Regions from separate parts of the Methylosinus sp. H3A genome, predicted to be linked through region 3. Evidence: predicted binding sites of a transcription regulator. Region 3 holds the regulator's gene; each other region holds the start of a gene.

Region 1 (3,276 bases), on a different contig from region 3:
GGAGGAGGGGCCGACGCCGGGCAGGATTTGCAGAATGCGAAAGCCGGCGACGCGATCGCGCGGATTCTGCGCGAAGCGCAGCAAAGCGAGAACATCCTTCACATGGGAGCTGTCGAGGAACTTCAGCCCGCCGAACTTCACGAAGGGAATGTTGCGGCGCGCGAGCTCCAGCTCCAACATTGCGCTGTGATGCGAGGCGCGGAACAGAGTCGCCTGCTGCTTCAGCGTCATGCCGGCTTCGCGCGCCTCGAGCACACGCTCGGCGATGAAACGCGCCTGATCGCTCTCGTCGCGCACGGCGACGAGCTGCGGCCGCTCCGAGGAACGGCGCTCGGTCCAGAGGTTCTTGGCGTAGCGCTCGGCGGCGAGCGAGATGACCGCGTTGGCCGCGGCGAGAATCGGCTCGGTCGAGCGATAATTGCGGTCGAGCGTGACGATTTCCGCCCGCGGCGTGAAGCTCTTCGGAAATTCCAGAATGTTGCGCACAGTGGCGGCGCGGAAGGAGTAGATGGATTGCGCATCGTCGCCGACGACGGTGAGCCCCTGGCCCTTGGGCTTCAAGGCGAGCAGGATGGAGGCCTGGAGGCGATTGGTGTCCTGATATTCGTCGACGAGAATGTGATCGAAGCGGCCGCCGATCTCGTCTGCGAGGGCTTCGTCCTGCATCATCTGCGCCCAATAGAGCAGGAGATCATCGTAATCGAGCACATTCTGCGCCTGCTTCGCCTCGACATAGGCGGCGAATATGCGGCGCAGCTCGTCATGCCAGCGGGCGCACCAAGGGAAGGCGCCGAGCAGCGCCTGCTCGAGCGGGATTTCGGCGTTCACGGCGCGGGAGTAGATCGAAAGGCATGTGCCTTTGGCAGGGAAGCGGCTCTCGGTCTTCGAGAATCCGAGCTCGTGGCGGAGGAGATTCATCAGATCGGCGGAATCTTCGCGATCATGAATGGTGAAGGCGGGATCGAGCCCGATGGCGCCGGCATATTCGCGCAGCAGCCTCGCGCCGATCGCGTGAAACGTGCCGGCCCAGACGAGGACATCGCCGCCGCCTGTGGCGCCCAGCGCCTCGGCGCAAATGCGTTCGACCCGCCGCGTCATCTCGGCGGCGGCGCGGCGGGAGAAGGTCATCAGCAACATGCGCTGCGGATCGGCTCCCCGGACGATGAGATGCGCGACCCGATGGGCGAGCGTGTTCGTCTTTCCGGAGCCTGCGCCCGCGATGATGAGCAGCGGGCCGCCGGCGGAGGCCGACGAGCCGTCAGCAAGGCCGTGCTCGACGGCGCGGCGCTGTTCGGCGTTGAGCTTTTCGAGATAGGCGACGGCGGTCATGGGCGAATCGGCAGGGTGAGCGGGCCAGCGGACTGAACCATGATTCTTGTTTTGTTCGCAATGGCGGCGTATCACGAAAATCGAAGCTGCGGCCCCTCGAAATTGCTCGAGGCGCCACGAAGCGTTCGCGCGGCCTTCCTCGCAGAGAAATATCCGCAACCCCGTCCTCTTGACTCCCGACCTCGAAGGGGAGAACATTTAGAGAACATGACGTTGAACCCACACCCAGAGGTCGAGAAGGCGATTGCGGCACGAGCCCGCCATAGAGTCGTTGCGCGCGCAGATCGAGAAGATCGAAGGCCGGGCGCGGCGCGTCAAATCGGTCCTTCCGTTCGGAATCGCCGACATCGACGCGCGCCTTCCGGGCGGTGGTCTCCCCCTCGGCGCGCTCCATGAGATCGCTGGCGGCGGCAATGGCGCAGTGGACGGCGCGGCCGCGGCGCTGTTCGCCGCCGGGATCGCGACCCGCACGAAAGGCAAGGTTCTCTGGGTCATAACGCGATCCGACCTTTTCGCCCCGGCCCTCGCGCAAGCGGGCTTGGCGCCCGATCGCGTGATCTATGTCGAGGCCGGCAATGACAAGACAGTGCTCGCATGTGTCGAGGAAGGCTTGCGGCACGGCGGTCTCGGCGCGGTCGTCGGAGAAGTCGCGCGTCTCGACATGACCGCGTCCCGGCGTCTCCAGCTCTGCGCCGAGGGAAGCGGCTCGATCGGACTCGCGTTGCGGCGCTGGCGCCGGCAATCCGAAGCGGTCGACTTCGGTCAGCCGACTGCCGCGGCGACCAGATGGCGCGTCTCGGTCACGCCCTCGGCCGCTCTGCCGGTTCCCGGCGTCGGCCGCCACCGCTGGCTCCTGGAGCTGATCCGCGTCCGCGCCGGTGAAAGCGCGGATTTCGAAGTGGAGGCGTGTGATGGTTCGGGTCGTCTCGCTGTTCCTGCCGAGCTGGCCCACGGACCGGCTTCGACGGCAGGCTGGCGACGCGGCGCCGCCGGCTGAGACGCCGCTCGTCCTGATCGGTCACGACGGGAGGAGACAGGTGGTGCGGGCCGCGGACGCGGCGGCCATGGCTGCGGGCGCGCGCGTCGGAATGCCAGCCGCCAAGGCGCGGATTCTCGTGCAGGGTCTCGTCGTTCGAGATCACGACGCCGCGGCCGACGCCCAGGGCCTCGACCGTCTCGCGCTATGGGCGCTCCGACGCTACGCGCCGATCGTCGCCGCCGATCCCCCGGACGGCTTGGTGATCGACTCCACCGGAGCCGATCATCTCCACGGCGGCGAAGAAGCCATGCTCGCCGGCCTGATCGACAGGCTCTCCTCGTCCGGCGTGCGTGCGCGTGCGGCGATCGCCGACAGCTGGGGCGCGGCGCACGCCTTGGCTCGCTACGCCGCGCGGCCTGTGCTGATCGCGCCGCGCGGCCATGTGGGTTCCGTGCTGACGGGCCTCCCGCTCGCCGCGCTTCGCCTGCCTGCCGACATGGTTGCGGCGCTCCATGTTCTCGGCTTCGAGCGGATCGGCGATCTCCTCGCGCAGCCGCGCGCGCCGCTCACGCTGCGCTTCGGTCCGCAGCTCGGCCGCCGCCTAGACCAGACCCTCGGGATTCTCAGCGAGCCGATCGAGCCGATCCGACCCGACGAGCTGATCGAGGTGAAGCGCAATTTCGCGGAGCCCATCGGCGCGGCCGAGACCATCGCCCGCCATATCGGCGAGCTGGTCGTCCAGCTCTGCGCCGGACTGGAGGCCAAGGGGCTGGGCGCCAAGCGCCTCGACCTCATTTGTCACCGGGTCGACGATCGCGTGCAGGCGGTCCGTATCGGGGTCGCCATCCCGGTGCGCGACGTGAAGCGCCTCACGCGGCTGCTGACCGACAAGATCGACACGATCGAGCCCGGCTTCGGCATCGAAACCCTCAGCCTCGCCGCGACACTGGCCGAGCCCCTCGCGGAAA
Region 2 (3,276 bases), 1.5 Mb from region 3:
GATACAGGCGCGGATCATCCAGATCGGGACGTGGCCGGGCGAAGGCGGCAGGGTGAGCGTCAAATATCGCATCCGGCCCGATGGGCGCATCGAAAATGTGCAGATCGTCTCCTCGCCGAGCGATCGTCTGGCGGAAGAAACCTACCGCTTGCTGACGGGATTGCGAGTGCCGCGGCCTCCGAGCCGAGACGGGGCGACCGCACACCAGAACGTCAATTTCGACGAGCCGCCCCCGATGCGCTGAGATCGCCACCTTTCCCTTCGCGCGGCGCCCGATTGCCCTCGTCTCCGCCGGGGGGTAGGAACGGAAGATCGAGGAACGAGGACACGCTGCTTGACGACCACGACCGCATCGAACGAGAAGCCGGCGCGCAAGCCGCTCTACCGCCTGCTCTATGTCCAAGTTCTCGCCGCCATCGTCATCGGGGCGCTTCTCGGCGTCTTCGCGCCCGACATCGCCGTCAGCCCCTGGATGGAGGCGATGGGCAAGGGCTTCGTCAATCTCATCAAAATGGTGATCGCGCCGATCATCTTCTGCACCATCGTCTCCGGCATCGCCCATCTCGAGAGCGCCGCCAAGGTCGGGCGCGTCGGCGTCAAGGCGCTCGTCTATTTCGAACTCGTCTCGACCATAGCTCTGGCGCTCGGTCTTCTCGTCGGCAATCTGCTGCGGCCCGGCGAAGGCTTTTCGGGCAAGGCGGACGCCGCCGCCGTCGCCAAATATCTCGAGCCGACCGCGCAGCGCAGCTCGGTCGAATTCGTGCTCGGCGTCATTCCCGACAGCGTCATCGGCGCCTTCGCCAGAGGCGATATTCTGCAAGTGCTGCTGTTCTCCATCCTCTTCGGCTTCGCGCTGATGGCTCTGGGCGAGCGGGGCAGGGCGCTGCGCGGCGTCATCGACGAGGCCGGCCACGCCATGTTCGGCGTCATCGCGATCGTGATGAAGGCGGCGCCGCTCGGCGCTTTCGGCGCTATGGGCTATACGGTCGGCAAATATGGCTCGCAGTCGCTGCTGAGCCTCGCCTGGCTGGTCGGCTCCTTCTATATCACCTCCATTTTGTTCGTCGTCGTCGCGCTCGGACTCGTCGCTCATCTCGTCGGCTTCAGCATTTTCCGCTTCCTCGCCTATATTCGCGACGAATTGCTGATCGTGCTCGGCACCTCCTCGTCGGAGAGCGCGCTGCCGCAGCTCATGGAGAAGCTCGAGCGCTTGGGCTGCTCGAAATCGGTCGTCGGTCTCGTCGTGCCGACCGGCTATTCCTTCAATCTCGACGGCACCAATATCTATATGACGCTGACGAGCCTGTTCATCGCTCAGGCGCTCGGCGTCGAGCTCTCGGCGGGGCAGCAATTCGTCATTCTCTCCGTGGCGATGTTGACGTCCAAGGGCGCCTCTGGCGTGACGGGGGCGGGCTTCATCACTCTGGGCGCGACTCTCTCCTCCATCGACCCGCGTCTCGCGCCGGGCATGGCGATCGTCATCGGCGTCGACAAATTCATGAGCGAATGCCGTGCGCTCACCAATATTTGCGGCAATGGCGTCGCGGCCATCGTCGTCGCCTGGTGGGAGGGCGAGCTCGATCATGACAAGCTCGCCGCCGGCCTCTCGCGCCGCATCGACCCCAGCGATGTGGAAACCGCGGTCACGACGGAATGAGGCGGGGCATTGCGCCCGCCCGCCGTGGATGCTAAGAACAAAAAAAGAACATCACGCGAATTGTGGACAAGGCGGCGGAACGCCTTCGCGTCCGCGCGTTTCGGACTAAGGTGCCGCGAGCATCATCAAAGCGGAGAGGGTCATGGCGGGCAGCGTCAACAAGGTCATCCTGGTGGGCAATCTGGGCCGCGACCCGGAAGTGCGCACACTGCCTTCGGGCGACCGCATCGTCTCTTTCTCCGTGGCGACGACGGAGTCCTGGCGCGATCGCAACAGCGGCGAGCGCAAGGACCGCACGGAATGGCACAATGTGTCGATCTTCAACGAGAATTTGGGGAAGATCGCCGAGCAATATTGCCGCAAGGGTTCCAAGATCTATCTCGAGGGCCAGCTGCAGACGCGCGAATATACCGACAAGGACGGCAATCAGCGCAAGGCGACCGAAGTCGTGCTGCAGCGCTTCCGCGGCGAGCTGACGCTGCTCGACAGCAAGGGCGGCGGCCGCGGCGAGGGCGATTACGAGGGCGGCGGGGGCTCCTATCAGTCCAGCGGCGGCGGCGGCTCCAGCTTCGGCCGCTCCTCGCCGATGGAGCGCCCGCCCGCGGAGCGCTCCCCCGCGCCGGCCGGCGGCGGACGCCTGTCGGAGCAGCTCGACGACGACATTCCGTTCTGAGTCATCGCGGATATAGGGCTCTGGAGGCCCCCTCCCTCCGCCGCTACGCGGGAGAGGGAGGCGGCAGGTAGATCGCGTGCCTTCGATGAGGGGCGGAGTCTGCTCCCTCTCCCGCGCAGCGACGCGAAGCGGGGGAGGGCCGGGGAGAAGGCGCTCCCGGCTCTCGAAATCTCTATGAGCTCCGCGAGCGCAGCCCATTCGTCCGGAATTCCCGCGACTGCGGCTTTGCGCCTGTCTGGCCCGTACGGCGGCCTTCGCCGGCCTTGCCGGTTCCCGCCGGTTGCCAGCCCGGCACGAGATGATGCTTGCCGGGGCCGATGAGATCGGCGCGGCCCATCGCTTTCAGCGCCTCGCGCAGCACCGGCCAGTTCTCGGGATCGTGATAGCGCAGAAAGGCCTTGTGCAGGCGGCGCTGGCGCAGGCCTTTCACGGCGTCGACCTTCTCCGACGCGCCGCGCCGCACCGGCTTCAGCGGATTGAAGCCCGAGTGATACATGGCCGTCGACAGCGCCATGGGCGAGGGCAGATAGGTCTGCACCTGATCGGCGCGATAGCCGTTCTTCTTCAGCCACAGCGCCAGATTCATCATATCCTCGTCGCTCGTGCCCGGATGCGCGGCGATGAAATAGGGGATGAGGAAATATTGCTTCTTGGCCGCCTGCGCCGCGGCGTCGAACAGTCGCTTGAAGCGATCATAGGAGCCGATGCCGGGCTTCATCATTTTGGCGAGCGGACCGCTCTCCGTATGCTCGGGCGCGATTTTGAGATAGCCGCCGACATGATGCTCGACGAGCTCGCGCACATAGGCCGGACTCTTCACTGCGAGATCATAGCGCACGCCCGAGGCGACCATCACCTTCTTGACGCCCGGCAGAGTGCGCGCCTTGCGATAGAGCTGGATCAGCGCGTCATGGCTGGTGTCGAGATTTTTGCATATGTCGGGAAA
Region 3 (3,276 bases):
TGCTGGGGGTGGCGGCGGCGGCGGCGCAGTAGAGGGGGATATTGTTGATTTTCTGGACGGTGGTTGGCGCCTTGCCGAAGGAAGAGACCGCGATCGCTTTTGGATGCTGAGATGGGTTGTTGTATGATCACCAAATGCAGAATGAACGAATCGTTGAAGTGTTGGGGCAGATCCGCGACTGGGGAGCTATCATTCCGTTATCGGCTGTCGTAGCCGGATTGGCATGGTGGACGAGTTTTGGAAAGGGAATAATTGTTGCTTCTGTGTTAGCTGTAGCAGCGTTTGCCGTATGTGCTCTAATGGCAATGAAGCTGCGACGGCCTAGTTGTGTAATTATCGGAATAATTCCACTTACTGCGTTGATTGTGACTTATGTATATCTGGAATATGAAAGAAAGAGTTCTATCTACGCTGTCTTTCGCGTGCGAGAGCCTCCTGATATTGAGTTGGGTGAAAGTATAGGTCGTCCGTACGAGGTTCAAAAAGTAATAACATATGCTCACGAGCAGGCGATTGTTTTGTGGGATGCTTCGTATTTATACATACTGAGGCCAGATCTTAAGATAGCAAAGCAAGAAAGTGATGCTGATTGGGGAAATCGGGACCATTACGCTGACCTGGAGTGGCTAAAGAAGAGGTTCAAGCCTCCAAAAGGAAAGCTGCCGCCATTTTACGGGGTTGCGAGGCATTGGGATGCTGATGAGAAGGGATGGCAGTGGATAGGGTGGCTAAATTGGTTTTGTTCTTATGCAAATGGCGGTGTCTACATCCAGGAATATAAAAACGGTTTCGCCATCGGTCCATTCGGACCTGCTCCCCACGTGTCGGACGGGCGAGTATATTTTCTGAAGACAGCAAAAAATAGAGGTAATGAAAGTAGCGATAATACGAATAGTGCTAAAACTAATGACGATGACCAAAGAGAATGGCGATCTGTAACAACAAGCATCGCTGCGGTTGAAGCGGATCGATGCGTCCCATAGACGCAAAATGTCGTCCGTCGGCTTGCAGAACGCACCGAGAACGCCTATCCTCCTGTTCATGATTTGTTTATGAAGGCGCGCCATCATATGCGCGCCGAGTGGAAGCGCGCCGCAGGCCGGGCGGCGCCGGGGGTTCTCCTATGCTGACCAAGAAACAGAGCGATCTGCTGCGCTTCATTCATGAGCGCCTGAAGGAGACCGGCGTGCCGCCCTCCTTCGACGAGATGAAGGACGCACTCGATCTGCGCTCCAAATCCGGCATTCACAGGCTCATTCTCGCGCTCGAGGAGCGCGGCTTCATCCGCCGTCTGCCCAATCGCGCCCGCGCGCTCGAGGTGTTGCGCCTGCCCGAATCGGCGACGCCCCGCGTCGCCGCGCGCGGCGGCAAATTCTCGCCCTCGGTCATAGAGGGCGCGCTCGGCCGCGTGCGGCCCGTCCCGGCCGGCGAGCCGGAGTCGGACCAGCAGGTGGCTATCCCGGTCATGGGCCGCATCGCCGCCGGCACGCCCATCTCCGCGCTGCAGAGCCGTAGCCACACGATCAATCTGCCGCCGGACATGCTCGGCGGCGGCGAGCATTTCGCGCTCGAGGTGCGCGGCGATTCGATGATCGAGGCCGGCATTCTCGACGGCGACGTCGTCGTGGTGAAGAAGCAGGACACCGCCGACACCGGCGATATCGTCGTCGCCCTCATCGACGAGGAGGAGGCGACATTGAAGCGCTTGCGCAAGCGCGGCGCTTCAATAGCGCTCGAGGCCGCCAATCCCGCCTATGAGACGCGCATTTTCGGGCCCGATCGCGTGCGCATCCAGGGCCGGCTGGTCAGCCTTCTGCGCAAATACTGAGGTCGGGCCCGCCGCCACGATCTCGCCGCCCTTTGCGGCCATGTTCCCGGCCTCGCGCGCTTCTCGCGCGCGGGCCTTTTCGCGCGGCGGACAAGCGAATAAGGCGTGTCTCGAGCGTATCGCGCCTCGCGTTCGGGCGCGCGCTGCGTCGCCCGCGGCCCTTGCGGCCGCCCCGCCTCTTTCTGCATGGACGATGGAATGTCTCACTCGACCGGCCCAATGCGCGAACTCGAAGGATCGAAGCCCATGGCCGTCGGCCGCCGTTTGCGTTTCGCTCGCCCCTCGCGCCGTGTGCTGATCGCGATGGGCGCCGTCGCCGCGGTGGCGCTCGGGGCGGCGCTCGCGCCCTGGACCTTTTCCACCAGCGCTCTGCTCGAGGAGATTTCAGGCCAGCTCAACGCCTCCTCGGGGCTCTATATCGCCGCCAAGGGGCGTTCGACCTTCTCGCTGCTGCCGCGCCCGCATATCACCATCGACAGCATCGCCTTCGCCGACCCGGCCGCCGCGCTCACCATCGAGGCGGAGCGGCTGCACGGCAATGTGCTGCTCCTGCCACTGCTCGCCGGCCGGCTCGAGATCGCCGACGTCGAGCTGATTCGCCCCTCGATCGAGGTCGATCTCGACCGCAAGCCGATGAGCTCCGCCGGCGCCGCCGTGCGCGCCGCGGCGGCGCGGCCGTCGACGCCCGCGGCCGAAAAGGCGGATCGCGCGCGGCTCGGCGGCGTCTCCATCGTCTCCGGCGTCGCGCGGCTCAAATATGCCGGCGGCGCGGAGACGCTCGACGATCTGGACGCGACGCTCGACTGGCGCACCGTCGGCTCGCCGGCGACGCTCGATCTCGCCTTCTCCTGGCGCGGCGAGCGTCCGCGCGCCATGCTGTGGGTGCTCAAGCCCGGCGCGCTGCTGCGCGGCGAGCAGACGCCTGTCACCGTGAGGCTCGATTCGGACAGCGTGCGGCTGGAGGCGGAGGGCTTCGGTCAGCTCGGCGCCAAGCCGCGCTACACGGGGCGCCTGACCGGCTCGTCGCCCTCGCTGCGCCATGCGCTCGGCCTCGCCAAAGTGAGCGCGCCGCTGCCCGGCCCGTTCGAGAATGTGCAGCTCTCCGCCAAGGCGAGCGTCGGCCTGCGCGATTTCCAGCTCACCGATCTGAAGTTCTCGGCCGATGACAATGAATTCGAGGGGTCTTTCGCGCTGCGCCACGAGGGCGACAAGCCGATCGTCCATGCGACCCTCGCCAGCAATTTCGTGTCGCTGAAGCCGATGATCGCCGATTTGCCGGGGCTCTCCGGCCCGGACGGCCAGTGGAGCCGCGACGCTTTCTCCCTGCCGGACATTCAGGACGCCGATGTCGATCTGCGCCTCTCGGCGACGCGCGCCCGCATATTGCGGCTGAATATGGAGGATGCGGCCTTGTCGCTGCTGCTGCGCGGCGGCCGCCTCGAGCTCGC

The links. Region 3 encodes LexA, which represses DNA repair genes until DNA is damaged. Its sites were predicted from a motif close to TGTTCNNNNTGTGTTCNG; they were not measured.
Region 1: a site for LexA is predicted at 1,520-1,537, ahead of IY145_RS01485 (ImuA family protein). Genes of this name have one in related genera too.
Region 2: a site for LexA is predicted at 1,691-1,708, ahead of ssb (single-stranded DNA-binding protein). Genes of this name have one in related genera too.

What each region holds. Positions count from the first base shown of each region.
Region 1 is NZ_JADNQW010000003.1:122,420-125,695, reverse strand. It holds gene IY145_RS01490 (ATP-dependent helicase) at 1-1,329, opposite strand, end outside; gene IY145_RS01485 (ImuA family protein) at 1,574-2,326, shown strand; gene IY145_RS01480 (Y-family DNA polymerase) at 2,241-3,276, shown strand, end outside.
Region 2 is NZ_JADNQW010000005.1:4,084,719-4,087,994, reverse strand. It holds gene IY145_RS21915 (energy transducer TonB) at 1-244, shown strand, start outside; gene IY145_RS21910 (dicarboxylate/amino acid:cation symporter) at 335-1,657, shown strand; gene ssb (single-stranded DNA-binding protein) at 1,800-2,330, shown strand; gene IY145_RS21900 (YgiQ family radical SAM protein) at 2,503-3,276, opposite strand, start outside.
Region 3 is NZ_JADNQW010000005.1:2,562,752-2,566,027, forward strand. It holds gene IY145_RS14940 (LLM class flavin-dependent oxidoreductase) at 1-32, shown strand, start outside; gene IY145_RS14945 (hypothetical protein) at 135-983, shown strand; gene lexA (transcriptional repressor LexA) at 1,124-1,828, shown strand; gene IY145_RS14955 (AsmA family protein) at 2,048-3,276, shown strand, end outside.